2 regions of the Sporosarcina pasteurii genome follow, and region 1 is predicted to be linked to the other one. Evidence: riboswitches for the same ligand, from Rfam matches in the RefSeq annotation. Region 1 holds a riboswitch; the other holds the start of a gene.
The links. Region 1 has a riboswitch for S-adenosylmethionine ahead of AB1H92_RS14010 (homocysteine S-methyltransferase family protein). Riboswitches for the same ligand answer to the same signal wherever they lie in the genome.
Positions count from the first base shown of each region.

Region 2: it holds a riboswitch for S-adenosylmethionine, as region 1 does, so the genes downstream of both, AB1H92_RS04600 (hypothetical protein) here and AB1H92_RS14010 (homocysteine S-methyltransferase family protein) in region 1, are expected to answer to the same signal.

Region 1 is NZ_CP160452.1:2,905,286-2,913,158, forward strand. Features, by position in the region: gene AB1H92_RS14000 (OFA family MFS transporter) at 1-889, opposite strand, end outside; gene AB1H92_RS14005 (hypothetical protein) at 1,191-1,397, opposite strand; gene AB1H92_RS14010 (homocysteine S-methyltransferase family protein) at 1,613-2,662, opposite strand; SAM riboswitch class I at 2,762-2,862, opposite strand; gene mvk (mevalonate kinase) at 3,225-4,169, shown strand; gene AB1H92_RS14020 (hypothetical protein) at 4,374-4,640, shown strand; gene AB1H92_RS14025 (tripartite tricarboxylate transporter permease) at 4,642-6,000, shown strand; gene mvaD (diphosphomevalonate decarboxylase) at 6,020-7,021, shown strand; gene AB1H92_RS14035 (phosphomevalonate kinase) at 7,047-7,873, shown strand, end outside.
Region 2 is NZ_CP160452.1:1,003,976-1,011,848, reverse strand. Features, by position in the region: gene AB1H92_RS04610 (thioesterase family protein) at 76-483, opposite strand; gene AB1H92_RS04605 (DUF6241 domain-containing protein) at 558-1,103, opposite strand; SAM riboswitch class I at 1,329-1,438, shown strand; gene AB1H92_RS04600 (hypothetical protein) at 1,539-1,808, shown strand; gene AB1H92_RS04595 (LLM class flavin-dependent oxidoreductase) at 1,843-3,219, shown strand; gene AB1H92_RS04590 (MetQ/NlpA family ABC transporter substrate-binding protein) at 3,241-4,053, shown strand; gene AB1H92_RS04585 (methionine ABC transporter ATP-binding protein) at 4,065-5,066, shown strand; gene AB1H92_RS04580 (methionine ABC transporter permease) at 5,056-5,709, shown strand; gene AB1H92_RS04575 (transglycosylase domain-containing protein) at 5,783-7,873, opposite strand, start outside.

The DNA.
Region 1 (7,873 bases):
CAATCGATGATATAAAGATCATTTTATACACTGTATTACGATCTTGTAATCGGTCACCTAATGAAGAGAACATCAACCGTCCACCTGCATTGAAAACAGCTGTTAATGAACTTACTAAGCCAATCGCCCCGAATCCAATGAACGCTAAAATCCCTTTTTCTTGTGAAATTAACGCCAATCCACATGTAATGTTTATGTAGAACATGAGCCAAATACCAATAAATGTTTTATTAGTTAACACCTTTTTATAACTAAAACTTTGGCTTTGTACATTTTCTTCTTCAAACCCAGCAGGTTTCTTTAGCAACACATGCCCAATCACCATCATTACTAAATAGATACCCGCTAACATGTAAAACATGGTATAGACGTTCGCTGTATGTACTAACATCCCCTCATTGTTTCTTTCACCAAGGAGGTATTCCATGAGTGGGCTTGCAATGACTTTTGCTAAGCCGAAACCTGCAACCGCAAATCCCGTTGCCAACCCTTTTTGCTTCCAAAACCAAAGCATTAACGTTTTCACCGGCGTTAAATAACCAATCCCCAGACCAATGCCCATCACAATCCCGTAGGAAATATAAATACCAATCAGTGACTTTTGATAAATAAAGAAACCTGTTCCGGCCATTCCAACGACAAAAAATAGCGCCGCAAGCAGAGATGACTTATGAATGTCTTTTTCCACGAATCTTCCACCAAAAGCGGCGGACATGCCCAGAACGAAAATCGCTAAACTAAATGCCCATTCCACTTCACCAATAGGTTTTCCAATGTAGGAAGCAATGTCATTCTTAAACAACGACCAGCAGTAAACTGTACCAATACTACAGTGAATCAATAACGCAGGCAGTACAGCACGCATCCATTTATTCTCTAATCTACCCATATAACAATCCCTCTTCCTTCGCCATAATAACGAACATAAATAATTAAAACTGTAAACTAATTCGCTTTTAGGGTGAAAATGAACATAAAAATAACCTTTCAACGTTACAATTAAACCTATTCACGAATATAGATGGGATTATTATATATCATCTTCGCACAAAAAAACAGTCTAATTGTGACTGTTTTACAACAGAGTGATTTTTTCTGAGAAGATTACCGGAATTTAAAAGCGCACGCAGTTTCTGCCATCCTTTTTTGCTCTATACAAAGCCTGATCTGCTTTTCGAAATAATTCTTTCTCATTTGCATATTATAATGCCGTTTTGAATCTCTTGAGGACAAACAGCAATGTAATTAACGCCTACCCCAGTCTTGCGTAAATCACCGCCATTTTCATTGGAGAAACTAACCCACGATTGATTCTGGGCAATAATAACCCCTTCGTGATCCAATACAGCGATTTGATCTACTAGTGAATCGAGAACCGCTAGACTAAAAGGTTGCATCATCTCATCTCCTTTCTCTATAAACTTATGGCTAGGTTTTAGAACAGTTCGATATTCAATGGGAACCTAGCACTTTTATCAATAAAAAAGAGCCCTGTCCTCGTAAGGAGCATGGGCTTGGTCGCTTGTCATTATAGTAGCATATTCTGTTGATTACTTATATCGATAAGAACTCTGTATTGCAGCATAAATCATGGATAGGTAACTACCCTCTCTTAAGCCTTTACGCGATACTCCAAATTATGCTTTTTCAGTGTTTCATCTTCACCGAATAGGAAATGTTTCTCCATATCTGGGGAGTATCTTGAGTTGATTGTTTCCACGCCGACCGCTTCCGCTACAGCGCGCAACATTGCCGGGGAGGCACCACAGCATAACCCAATATAATTTACACCAATTTCTTTTGCCGCTTTTGCCCACTCAGCTAATTCATAACGGTTATGATAAAGCGGGTCTAGCGCAGTTGGGAATGTTGTTTCTAATGGGAGTTCACAACTGCAACCTGCATCTGGTAAATTGAAAAATGTAGGATTTTCTTCTGTCGTACGGTAAGGGATTGGCAATGCCCCAACATAGCCTTCCACGTTTTGTCGGATTTTTTCAAGGTATGGTTGCATCGTATCCGGACCACGGAAACAGTTCATCCCTACAACTAGCGCACCTTTTTCAGAAAGGATTCTACAAGATTCCTCCACCGTATAGCCATCTCTTAAAATATTTTCTCCCATCAATCCTAACGTGATGACTGCAGGTAAATCATGCTTTAAAATCTCCTCTAAAGCAATCACAGCTTCTTCATGGTAATAAAACGTCTCACCATTAATGAAGTCAACTTCCTCTTCCTTACACCATTTTACCATTTCAGCGAACATGCTTCTCACTTGGTCTTTTGATGCCGGATCTTCTGGGTCAAAAATATTCGTATTTGAAATATTCCCCGCTACCAACGCTTCCTCTGTCGGATGTTCTTTGGCAACTTCTTTCGCCAAACGAATCGCATTTCTATTCAATGGTTCCAATAATTCCTCTTTCCCAATAATACGCATTTTTTCTCTGTGGGCATTATACGTAAATGCCAACACAACATCTGAGCCAGCATTCATAAAATCCCTATAAGTCTGTTTCAGCGCATCGGGATTATCTAGCGCAACCTCGGGCACAAATGAACCTGCTTGTAAATAACCTCTTCGCTCTAATTCAAATAAATACCCTTCTCCTACAATTACCGGACCGTCTTTTAACCTTTGCTCCAAACTGCGTTTCATTTCATTTCCTCCTCTTTAATAAGTCGTGCTTTTTATATTTACCAAAAATAAAACCCCTTCTTTTGATAAGAAGAGGTTGATGGTATCAATGTTTCACTCTTCTTATCTCCAAGCTGTACGCTACTGGAATTAGCACAGTACTTTAAAAGTCTGTTGCTGAGGCTTCAAAGGGCCAGTCCCTCCACCTCTCTGGATAAGAAAGTTGCTTATTAAGTTGGTAATGAATACTTTACATATCTTTTAACTGAATGTCAATGTTATTCTGAATATACAAAAATTAACTCACCTCTAAAACAATACAAAATTGCATTGGAACCAAGCACTCAAAATCAACGTCATATGTTTTCGCCGAAAATCCCAGCTTTTGTTCATTGATTGGGTTGTTCATTATCTAGAGAGAAGTTCGTTTTAGAAAAGGATGAAACTTTTTTTGAAAAGGTATAAATTTCACGGATTCTTGATATACATCAAGTCTAAATTTGGGTAATCTATATATACTACTTCAGTTAAAATCAATTTATTAAATTTGCTGACGGCTGAAGCAAAGAAAAGGTGATTGTAGTTGGAAGATTTTTTAGCATCAAAAAGAAATACAAGTGGTTTCTCACATAGTAAAATCATTTTGACCGGAGAACATGCAGTTGTTTATGGAAATCCGGCTATTGCGCTGCCATTTCCACTCAAAGTGGAGGCTATCATTGAAGAAATAACAAGTGACATCATCGTAGAATCTACGTTTTATACCGGACCGTTGGAACAGATTCCTACAAAATTAAAAGGAATCAGCGCCTGTATCCAACAAGTTTTGAGCGATTTAAATCGTCCTTGTGACAAACTAAAGATAACGATTCATTCCCAAATTCCTATTGGGAAAGGTCTTGGATCTAGTGCGGCGATTGCTGTCGCGATTGTCAGAGGATTATTTTCCTTTTTCGAAACGAAGTTAGATGACGAGACACTGGCAGCCTTTGTACATACTGCTGAAGTGTATGCTCACGGGAATCCAAGTGGCATCGATATGGCTACAGCGATGAGCGATACACCCATCTGGTTTCAAAACGGAGACATTGTTCGTCTCGAAGTCACTTCCCCTCTCCATTTTGTAATTGCTGATTCAGGAAGGATTGGTAATACGCAAAAAACAGTGAGTCGGGTCAGAGCGCTATACGATAAAGATGAAGTTTTAAAGGAAAACTCATTGAGAAGAATGAAAGAAATTGCTTTTGCCGCTAAATCTGCCATGGCCAAAGGGGATATACTGGAACTCGGCAAACTCCTTAATAAAAATCATTCTGAATTGATTCGAATTGGCGTGAGTGATGATGGGTTGAATCAACTTGTCCATACTGCGAAAAAAGCGGGAGCGCTTGGGGCCAAATTAACAGGTGGCGGTGATGGGGGCTGTATGCTTGCTTTGACGGACTCAAAGGAGAAAGCGGAAGAAATTTCAAGTGCGCTAGCTTCTGCAGGCGCACATCAAACGTGGTGCTTTACAATTGAATCTTAGGTAAATGATTTAATAGAATAGACAATACGTTTTACATTTATGGCGAATCATTCATTCCTCCAAAATGGATGATTCTTTTTTCAAACTTGATGTACGTCAAGTTTTTTTGATGCCTTTCATGTAAACTACACATATCTTCCCTCTTGAGAATGATTCTCAATTTCATTTACAATAGGATATATCATAGAAAGGATGTGTCATTTTATGAGTCATCATAAAAAAGGACATCAAAATACCCAAGATCATGAAAAAGAAAATATTGAGGTATGGGAAGATCTCGTTCATATAAAGGATTTGCTTTTAGCATTACTAATCTGTTCCGTCACGACACTCAGCGGTTATTTTATTGCCCCAAGTGAACCCCCTAAACCATTATTTTTTGGTTTGTTCGGAGCCTTGATTGGCTTTTTAATTACGAGTATAATCATACAGCCGAAACGAACTTTTAATGGGACAAAGGAGGAGAAATAATATGGATATAACCTTACTTTTGCAAATGGTTGGTATCGCAATGCTCGCGGCGATTATTTATACGATTATTGGCGTTGCGCCTGGAACGGATGAGACGGCAACCATTGCCCCAGTCATATTGGTCCTAGTATTATCCGGACTAGAGCCAATCCTTGTCCTTACTTTCTTTATGTCTGCCATTGTTTCTAGTAAATTGACAGATTCCATTCCTGTCGCTCTAGCTGGAATTCCCGGGGGCGTCATGGCGACCCCGCAAGTAGAGCATGCACTTATCTTAAAAAAACATGGCCTAACGGATGTAACGATTCGAAAAATGGCTTCGGGTTCTGTCATTGGGACACTCGTTTCTGTGCCTGTGAGTTTATTATTTGCTCATGCACTCATCCCGTTCGCTGATGTCATTAAGGAATACGGGAGCTCATTGTTTTTTGCTGGCGCGATTATACTAGCACTCATAAGTAAAAATCGCTGGGTAGCACTAGTATCGATTCTCCCCTTCGCACTTTTAATCGAAGGGTTACGCCATCTCTATTGGGATACTGGCGTAGTACCAGCGGGAACGAATGTATTTATTTCTTTCTTCCTCGGCATTACAATTGGTCCAATGATCGTAACTTTGTTTGGATTGTTAAACAAGGAAAAAAGAGATCGATTAGAACGATTTGGGAAAAAAGACATCTATTTTAAACAAGAGAAGATAGATGGAATAAAAGCAAATCCATTTACCATTTTAACTAAGAAGGAGATTGGATTCAGTTCTTTATCCTCAGCGATTGGCTCCATTGCGTTTATTCTGAGCCCTGTCGGTTTAACGACATTTCTCGGGGAAGTGTTTACGAGTAGAATAAAGGACCCGGTAAAGAAAGCGTCTCTTGCCATTGCCTCTATGGATGCATTGGCAAATGCCACTTATATTTCGGGTGTGTTGATCCCACTCATTGCGCTTGGAATTCCATTGTCTCCGACGGCAATGGGCCCTGGTAATCCTTTATTTAACGCACCACCCGTTTTCACCATCGATCATAATCTCCACCATATTCTTTCAAATGGTGACTTTATTTCGGCTACTTTAGTTGGTGCAATCGTTGCCCTGGCCATTACTTATTTCCTTACGATCAAATATTCTAGGCAAATTTGTATTTTTGTTTTCAAACGGATTCCACACGAAGCGATGCTCGGTTTATTCTTTAGTTTAGTCCTCCTTCTCGCCTTTATGGATGGCGGTTGGATGAATGTGGCCGGTGTTTTTCTTGTTGGATTTGTTGCGGGAACACTACATCGTACAGGGGTCAATTACGGGGTACAATTTATGACACTTTATTCTGCACCGTGGATTATTTCACTGCTTGCAAATCTTTAATTTTGAAAGGAAAGATGACATGCCTGAACATAGAAAGTTTGAACAGGTGACTGCTAAGGCGCATGCGAACATCGCCTTAATTAAATATTGGGGGAAACGGGATGAAGAATTATTTCTACCGATGAATTCCAGTCTTTCGGTCACACTAGACAAATTTTACACAGAAACTTCTGTACAGTTTTGTGGGAAATTAAAAAAAGATGTTTTTATCTTTAACAACAATATTGCGGATGAAGCCGAAACGAATAAGGTTTCTAATTACTTAAACCAAATACGAAAAATGGCAGGAGTGGAGCGGTATGCAATGGTCCAGTCAGTTAACCACGTGCCAACCGCCGCTGGATTTGCTTCCTCGGCTTCTGGATATGCAGCACTTGCATCCGCTGCTGTACGAGCAATTGATTTAGATATCGATCAGAAGAAACTGACGCAAGTGGCACGAATTGGGTCAGGTTCTGCCTGTCGTTCCATTTATGGCGGTTTTGTTGAATGGACAAAAGGAGATTTAGAAGATGGTTCTGATTGTTATGCTAGACAGCTTGAAAACGAAGACTATTGGGATTTAAGCATTCTTGCCATCCAATTATCTGCCGAAGAAAAGTCCCTTTCAAGCCGTGCGGGAATGAAACTTACAGTTGACACTTCCCCCTATTACGAACTATGGGTGAAAGAGGCCGGGAAGGATCTTGCGACACTAAAAGATGCGCTTCGTCATAAGGATTTTGAACAACTTGGTCAAGTAACCGAATCCAATGCGTTAAAAATGCACGCAACTACCTTGGGCGCAAATCCTCCTCATTGGTACTGGGAACCAGGCACCATCTCCGTCATGAATCAAGTACGAAAACTGAGGGATTCTGGGATTCCGGCATATTTTACAATGGATGCAGGGCCAAATGTATTTGTTTTATGTCAGCAAAGAGATAAAGAAGTTGTTGAGCAAACGCTTCTTACCCTTAAAGAAGTTCAAAAAATATATGTTTGCCAGCCCGGCCCTGGGGTATCCTACTTGGCAAAATAACGATTGAAGATAAAGGTGGATAGATATGACTGTTTCAAGTTACCGGATAAAAGTTCCAGGTAAAATGATGATTGCTGGAGAATATGCAGTATTAGAACCTGGACAACTAGCGGTTGTGGGTGCCATTACCCGTTATGTGACTGTCAGGATTGAGGATGGGACGAAAAACGCCCTCTCCATACCAGCGTTTGGGCTAAAAGAGATTACATGGGGTGATGATTCTGAATGTCTATTGAGCACGAAGGATCATCGGCTTCGCTTCATTCAAAATGCGCTGGTTGTTGCGACTCGCTTTCTTCGCGAAAAGAATGTGCCCATTCAGAAGTGCTCGATAACCACCTTAAGTGAACTTGATGATAAAGACTCAGGGGTAAAATATGGGCTTGGTTCAAGTGCAGCAATCACAGTAGCGGTTGTGACCGCAATGATAAAATTCCATCTTAACGATGAGGATGACATATCGCAGGATAAAATTTTTAAATTAGCTGTGATTGCCCATTTCTTAACACAACAAAATGGATCGGGAGCAGATATTGCCGCGGCCGTTTATGGCGGACTCCTCGCCTATTGTACTTTTAATAGCGATTGGTTAAAGGAGAAATTGGAACATGACGAGCCATTCACGTCATTAGTCGAGCAGCATTGGCCGGATCTTATGATTGAGCGGCTGAATCCTTCCGAAGCGTTCTCCATGTCTGTCGGCTGGACAAAAGAGTCAGCTGCAACCGGGCCAATGGTCAATAAAATACAGACCTTTCAACTGGAAAGTCCGCTTATGTATGCGCGCTTTTTAGAGGAAAGCCATGCTGCTGTCACCCGTTTCATTCAGGGAATCAAAACAGATCATCAACA
Region 2 (7,873 bases), 1.4 Mb from region 1:
GAAATTAGTTTTTACTGTTCATAATCAAATATACACATTGTACTGCCTGACAGAGGGCGAACAGTTGCGTTCATTTTATGTAATCTTCGAATGATGGAAGTGACGAGCAATTTCTTCAACAACTGGGATGCTGTTTCTTGTTGACGTGTCAAACATTACAAATGTACAGATGGATTTTGTCATTACTTCATTATTCTCATTATAAATGACTTGTTTTAATGAAAAACTTTTCGTCCCCATTTTCATTGGCTTCGTTTTGATGGTTAAACGTTCTCCTAGCTGAGCTTCTTTTACATATTCAACTTCTAACTTCAAAATAACCGCTGCAATATTCCTTGCTACCATTGCAGAAAAAGGGATATTGATGCTGCGAAACCACTCCGCACGCTCGTTTTCCAAATGCTCAATATACCTTTTGTAGTTCATATGATTGAAAATATCAATATCTTCATTCATTACTTGAATTTCTGTAGAGATTTTCACCGGTGTTGTCCCTCCCAAAATCGTTCTAGGTCATAGATTATAAACAAAAAAGCAACGCTTACTCTATTCGTACGTTACTTTTTTTCTACGATATTAAAATGCTTTTTGATATATTCTCTTTCCTCTTCGACAGACATGATTCCATATGCCTTACCAATGGTTCCGTTTTGTAAATTCCAAATCGCATTATGATCAGAATCGACTTGAGAAAAATCATTCTTTTCCCATCTCTTTAGAATACTTAAATAAACATCAGCATGTATATAGTTGTTTTGATTCAATTCCACTACTTCGATTAAACGTAGCACGCGCTCTTGAGTCAGTGGAAGGAATCCCCATTTCTGATCAGCAAGAACTTTTTGATGCGACATATCATGAATCGCTTGTTGCACATTTTCTTCAGCTAGTCCATCTGGAAACTCTTCCTCGATAGGCATATCTCTTATGTCATCAATTTGAATGATTGTCTCCTCTAGTTCTTTACCATCTTGATTCTGCGCTACCGCTGTGTTCTCTGAGACAGTAACATTACTTTTATTCCATTTAATGAAAACGCTATGGCCAATCAAACTAAATAACACAATGCCCAATGTTATAAAGATAACTTTCTTATTTCTCAATGTCTTCACTCCCATACCAATAGTATTATACTAAAAGTTGGAAAGCAATCACCGTTTTATTCACTATCTTCCTAAATTTCAATCTCCAGGTTCTTTTCACCCATTTTCAAATATTCCTTCAAATACGCTTGACTCTTTCAAAAAAGAGAGATAAGCTTCTATCTAATGTTACATCATTAATGACAGGTAATATCATCGGTATTCCATAAATTAATTAAATATTGCTTCTTATCAAGAGAGGTGGAGGGACTGACCCTTTGAAACCTCAGCAACCAGCAAATTCATTGTATGGTGCTAATTTCAGTAGAATACATGCGTATTCTAGAAGATGAGATGGCTGAAACTACTAACCTTTTGGTATTTCACCCTCTTCTCATCTGTGAGAAGAGGGTTTTATTTTTACAAAAGATTTGCATGTCGAAAGAGGTGATATTTTTGACAATTGATGTTCATTTACCTGATCTTTTATTCGTCCGAAAAATTGAAGTATCTTTTCAAATTAACCGGGGCGTTTACAATACGATTGATGCATGGTTTTACGAAAATGGACACATCGATGTTTTGGAAAGACGTCAACATATTCTAACGTTTTTGCAATATATAAAAGCGAAATTGGAAAAAGAACAATCAGGCAAGCGCCTTCATTTCCCAGGCGGTTTAACAAATACGTTGGAAAATTATGTAGCCCTTCAAAAAATCGGATAAAACCATAACAGAAAAATCTTAGGAGGAATTCATAATGACTAAAAAGAGAATTTTATTAAACGCATTTGAAATGAACTGCCCAAGTAACCAATCCCCCGGACTTTGGTCACATCCAGACGGAGAAGCACATCGTTATACAGATATCAACTATTGGATTGAGTTTGCAAAATTATTGGAAGAAGCACAGTTTGACTCGATTTTTTTAGCAGATGTCCTCGGACCATATGATGTATACGAAGGGAAAAGAGATGCAAGTCTTAGGCAAGCAGTCCAGTCCCCCATCAATGACCCGCTACTCATCGTTCCGGCCATGGCAGCCGTAACAAAGAATTTATCCTTTGGAATTACTGCGTCCGTCACACATGAACATCCTTATACATTTGCCCGCCGTATGTCAACGTTAGATCATCTAACAAAAGGTCGGGTTGGTTGGAATGTTGTGACGTCTTATTTGAAAAGCGCAGCACTTAATATGGGACTTGATGAACAAATTGCACACGATGAGCGCTATTCAATCGCTGAAGAATATTTGGAGGTTTGTTATAAATTATGGGAACAAAGCTGGGATGAAGATGCTGTCGTTCGGGACACAAAAAGAATGATGTACGTTGACCCTGATAAAGTCCATGACATTCAACATAAAGGAAAGTATTTCACCGTTCCAGGGGCTCATTTATGTGAACCTTCCCCGCAACGTACACCCGTCATTTATCAAGCTGGTTTATCGCCAAGAGGCAGTGCATTTGCCGCACAACACGCTGAAGGAATTTATGTATCGATGCCAACAACTGATATTGCCCGTAAGTTTGTCGATAAAATACGCGGTCAAGCAGATGAATACGGAAGAAGTGGCAAGGACATTAAAGTATACAGCCTCTTTACACCCATCGTCGGCCGAACGCAAGAAGAGGCAGAGGCTAAGTATGAAGATTACAAACAGCATATTAGTATCGAAGGCGCTTTGAGCTTATTTAGCGGATGGACTGGAATCGATTTATCCGAGTACGATTTGGATGAGGAACTACAATTTATTGAGAATGATTCTATGCGTTCGCGTGTCGAGATTTTCACAAAAGTAGATCCAAACAAAAAGTGGACCATTCGCGAGATTGGTGAGTTTGTAGGCATTGGCGGTATCGGTCCTGTAGTGGTTGGAACCCCTGAAAAAATTGCAGATGAAATGGAACGTTGGGTAAATGAAGCCGATGTGGATGGATTCAATATCACCTATGCAATTAAACCAGGCTCCTTTAAAGACTTTGCAGAACTAGTCGTTCCAGCTTTACAAGCGCGCGGATTAGTTCGTGAAAAAGGCGAAGTCCAAGAAACAACAATGCGTGGAAACTTATTTGGAACGGATCGTTTACCAGAAAATCACCCGGGAAAGAAGTTTTCTAAAGTAACTGTTTAAAAGATATAGGAGGAAAGTAAAATGAGAAAAATCATATTGAATTTGGTAGTATTATCCACATTGCTCATCCTTGCTGCTTGTACGTCCAGTGAGGCGAGTGGCGACAAAAAAGAGTTGAAAATCGGCGCAACGTCAGGACCGTACGCGGATCAATTAAGAGAAAGTATCATTCCATTACTAGAAAAAGACGGTTATACCGTAAAACTCGTTGAATTCAATGACTATATCCAACCAAATCGTGCATTAGATGAAGGCAGTATCGATGCAAACGTCTTTCAAACATCCGTTTATTTAGAAGCTTTTAATAAAGAACATAACACGAATTTAGCAATTGGAGATGCTGTACCTACCGCACCAATCGGTCTTTATTCTGAAAAACATAAAGACGTTTCTGATGTGAAAGAAGGGATGAAGTTAATCTTATCAAACGATCCAGTTAGTATGGCAAGAGCTCTTCAAATGCTAGATCGATTTGGATGGATCACACTTGCTGGTGAAATTGACCAGTCCCGAGCCTCTGAAAACGACATCGTTGAGAACAAGTATAATTTAGAAATTATTGCGATGGATGGTGCACAGCTCCCCCGCTCTTTGGGAGATACTGACTTTGCATTCATTAACGGAAATTTCGCACTTGCTTCGGGCTTAAATTTAGAAGATGCCGTTCTGTTAGAAGATACACCGCCTGAATTTATGAATAACATTGCCTTCCGTGAGGATGATTTAGAGGAATCATTTGCAGAAGCAATTTTAAATGCCTATCACTCTGAGGCATTCTTACAATATACAAATGAACAGAATGCGGGATTTACAAAACCTGATTATCAGAAATAGGAGGTCTTTCTTTGATTGAACTCGTGAATGTTACGAAAACGTATGAAAATGTCACAGCCGTTGACAATGTCAACCTAACAATCCCCAAAGGAGAAATCTTTGGCATCATCGGTTATAGTGGCGCTGGAAAAAGCACGTTACTAAGATGTATTAATTTACTTGAAAAACCGACGGAAGGTCAAGTGCTTATAAATCACACAGATTTAACCGCTTTATCTAAATTAGAAGTACGGAAAGAGCGTTTGAAAATCGGAATGATTTTTCAACACTTTCATTTAATAAGTTCTGCGAAAGTGTATGACAACATTGCCTTTTCGATGTTGGCAGCTGGAAAGACGAAAGATGAAATCAAAGAGCGCGTTCCAGAGTTACTTGAAATGGTTGGTCTTTCCGATCGTGCAGACCATTTCCCCGCTCAATTATCTGGCGGACAGAAACAGCGTGTCGGCATTGCACGCGCACTGGCAAACGACCCAACTGTTCTACTCTGCGATGAAGCAACATCCGCACTGGACCCGAACACTACAGCTTCTATATTGAAACTATTAAAAGAAATCAATGAGAGGCTTGGCATTACCATCGTCCTCATTACACACGAAATGGAAGTTGTCCAACAAATTTGCCATCGAGTTGCTGTTATGGAGGATGGAAAAGTAATCGAAGTAAATGAGGCATACGAGTTGTTTGCTGACCCACAAACGCCACTTGCGAAACAATTTGTGCAAACCGTTCATTCACTAACATTGCCGGATCGTTTATTAGCAGCAAGGACTGGATCGATTGTTCAAATCACATTCCGTGGCCATTCTGCAGAAGATAGTATCATCTCGGAAACGATTAACCGTTTTAAAGTCATCGTCAATATCTTGCATGGCCAAATTAATTATATCCAAGATCGTCCGTTAGGGATTCTTATCGTTGAAATAAAAGGTGATGCGCCCGAAATCAAACGCGCAATTGAGTATATTATAAACAGGACGAATCATTTGGAGGTGATTGCCAATGTCTCCTGAATTATTCAATGAATTTGGGATTGCATTTTTGGAAACAGCCTGGATGCTAGCCATATCCGTCACTTTTTCTGTGCTCATCGGCGTCCCACTCGGCATTGGACTTTTTGTAACTAGTGAAGGAATGTTTTGGCAAAGTCAAGTGCTCCAAAATATATCCGGAACCATCATCAATATTATTCGTTCCATTCCTTTCGTCATACTACTTGTCGTACTGCTACCATTGACAAAACTAATTGTCGGTACGTCAATGGGCCCTACCGCAGCAAGCTTATCGCTAACTGTGGCTGGCATTCCATTTTACGCACGATTAGTGGAAAATTCATTACGAGAAATTGATAAAGGTGTCATTGAAGCAGCTGAATCTTGCGGCGCTTCCCCGTGGTTGATTATTCGAAAAGTATTGCTGCCTGAGTCGAAGTCAGGGCTTATCGGTGGTTTGACAGTAACGGTGATTAGTTTATTAAGTTATTCCGCGATGGCAGGAATGGTTGGTGGCGGCGGTATCGGGGACTTAGCGATACGCTTCGGCTATTATCGTTATCAAAATGAAGTCATGGCCATTACCGTTGTTTTCCTAATCTTCCTCGTTCAATTAATTCAATTTTTGGGTGACCGTGCAGCAAATGCCGCTGATAAAAGGTAAGTCAAAAACCGCCTCCGAAACATTTTTCTAGTTTCTGAAGCGGTTTTAGTTAAATGAAGACCGGCAGGACCAATCAATCTTTCCACTTATTTTCTTTTTCTTTCTCTCTTTCTTTCTTTTTCTCTTGTTTCTTCTTTTCTTTTTCGGCTTTCTTCTCTCGCTTTTCTCTTTCCTTTTTGTCTTTTTCTTCTCTCTTCCGCCTCTCATTCTCTCTTTTTTTCTGTTCTTTCAATTCTTCTTTCTCTTGTTTCTTCCTTTCTTTTTCTTGACGGCGCTCTTTCTTCCTCATTTTCTCTTTTTGTTTCTCTAGTTCTTTTTTAAATTTCCCCATTAATGGTAAGTCAAAATGCTTAGTAGGTAATTCACTAATAGACCTTGATAAAACTTCTTGAAAAATTGGCGGAGCTGTGACACTACTTGTTGATGTTAAGTAATGTTCGGTATCTGTTTTATCATAGCCCAACCAAACAGCACCCACTATATCTGGTGTATACCCAACAAACCAATGATCCTTTGATCCACTAATATCCGGGAATGGTAACTGTGTAGTGCCAGTTTTCCCAGCCACCTCCATCCCTGTAATTTGTGCTTTCTGAGCCGTGCCAACTTCTACAGCACCTTGTAACATATAGGTCATTTGCTGAGCCACTTTTGCATCTGTTACTTGTGTAGACTGTTCATGCCATTGTCCAATGACTACGCCTTCTGAATCTTTTATTTCTAAAATCGCATGGGCTTCCATCATCACCCCATCATTCGCAAATGCCGAGAAAGCTTGGGCCATTCGCAGGGGCGAAGTACCTTGGTCTAGGCCCCCTAGTGCTAAACTAAGATTAAGATCATTTGCTTCCAACGGAATTCCAAATCGTTCAACGGTACGCACACCATTTTCAATTCCTATTTTATCCAAGAGCCAGACAGGGGGAATATTATACGAATGAGCGACTGCATCGTACATTGTCACTTCTCCTCGGTATTGTTTATCAAAATTTTTAGGTGAATAGCCATTTATATTGATTGGTTCATCAACAAGCATATCCGAAATTTGATAATCTCGTTCTAATGCTGAAGTGTAGACGGCAATTGGTTTCAAAATTGATCCCGGTTGTCTAATCAGTTTGGTCGCATTATTAAATCTCCCATGCGTATATTCTCCTCTCCCCCCAACCAATGCACTAATTCCGCCCGTTTTAGGGTTGAGGAAAACTGAAGCGCTTTGAATGAGTTGATTGGGCTTACTCTCCGGAAAATAACGATCATCCTCATACACATCTTCAAGAGCATCTTGGATGACTGGATTTAATTCCGTATAAATATGTAATCCACCAGATAAAACCTCGTTTTTCGTTAACCCGTACTTGTCGACGGCCTCGTCAATGATCAGGTCGATATAATAAGGATATTTCCCTTTATAATCCATCGTTGTTTGATCGGCTAACACAATTTCTTGGCCGATTGCTTCATCAAACTCCGCTTGACTAATATACCCTTCACTTTTCATTAATGATAAAACAATGTTGCGTCGTTTAACCGATTTCTCTAAGTCTTTATAAGGAGATAAATAGGATGGTGCTTTAATTAATCCTGCTAATGTCGCGGACTCGTTTAACGTTAATTCACTTATATCTTTACCAAAATAGATTTGCGCGGCACGTTGAACACCCCATGCGCCTTCACCTAAATAAATTTGATTTAAGTAACGTTCCATAATGTCTCTTTTAGAATACGTTCTCTCAATTTTCTTCGTAAGAATCAACTCTTTAAATTTACGCGAGTACGTACGTTCATGTGTTAAAAACACATTTTTGGAAAGCTGTTGCGTAATTGTACTACCGCCAGCAACCACTTCCCCTTTTCGCAAGTTTTGTGTAAATGCCCGTGCAATCCCGATATAATTAATCCCATTATGTTTATAAAATCGTTGATCCTCAACAGAGATGACTGCTTCAATTAGCTCTTGTGGAATCTGTTCAAGCCGAACTCCCTCAATGTTTGAATTAGAAATCTTACTAGCGATTTCTCCGTTTTGATCGTAAATAAATGTCGGTCTCGGTTCAGGTTCATCTAGTATACTTACATCACTTGATGCAATTAATAGATTCACAACGATCAATCCACAAATGATTACACTTAGCATTCCGATAATTAATATTCGAGTATTTTT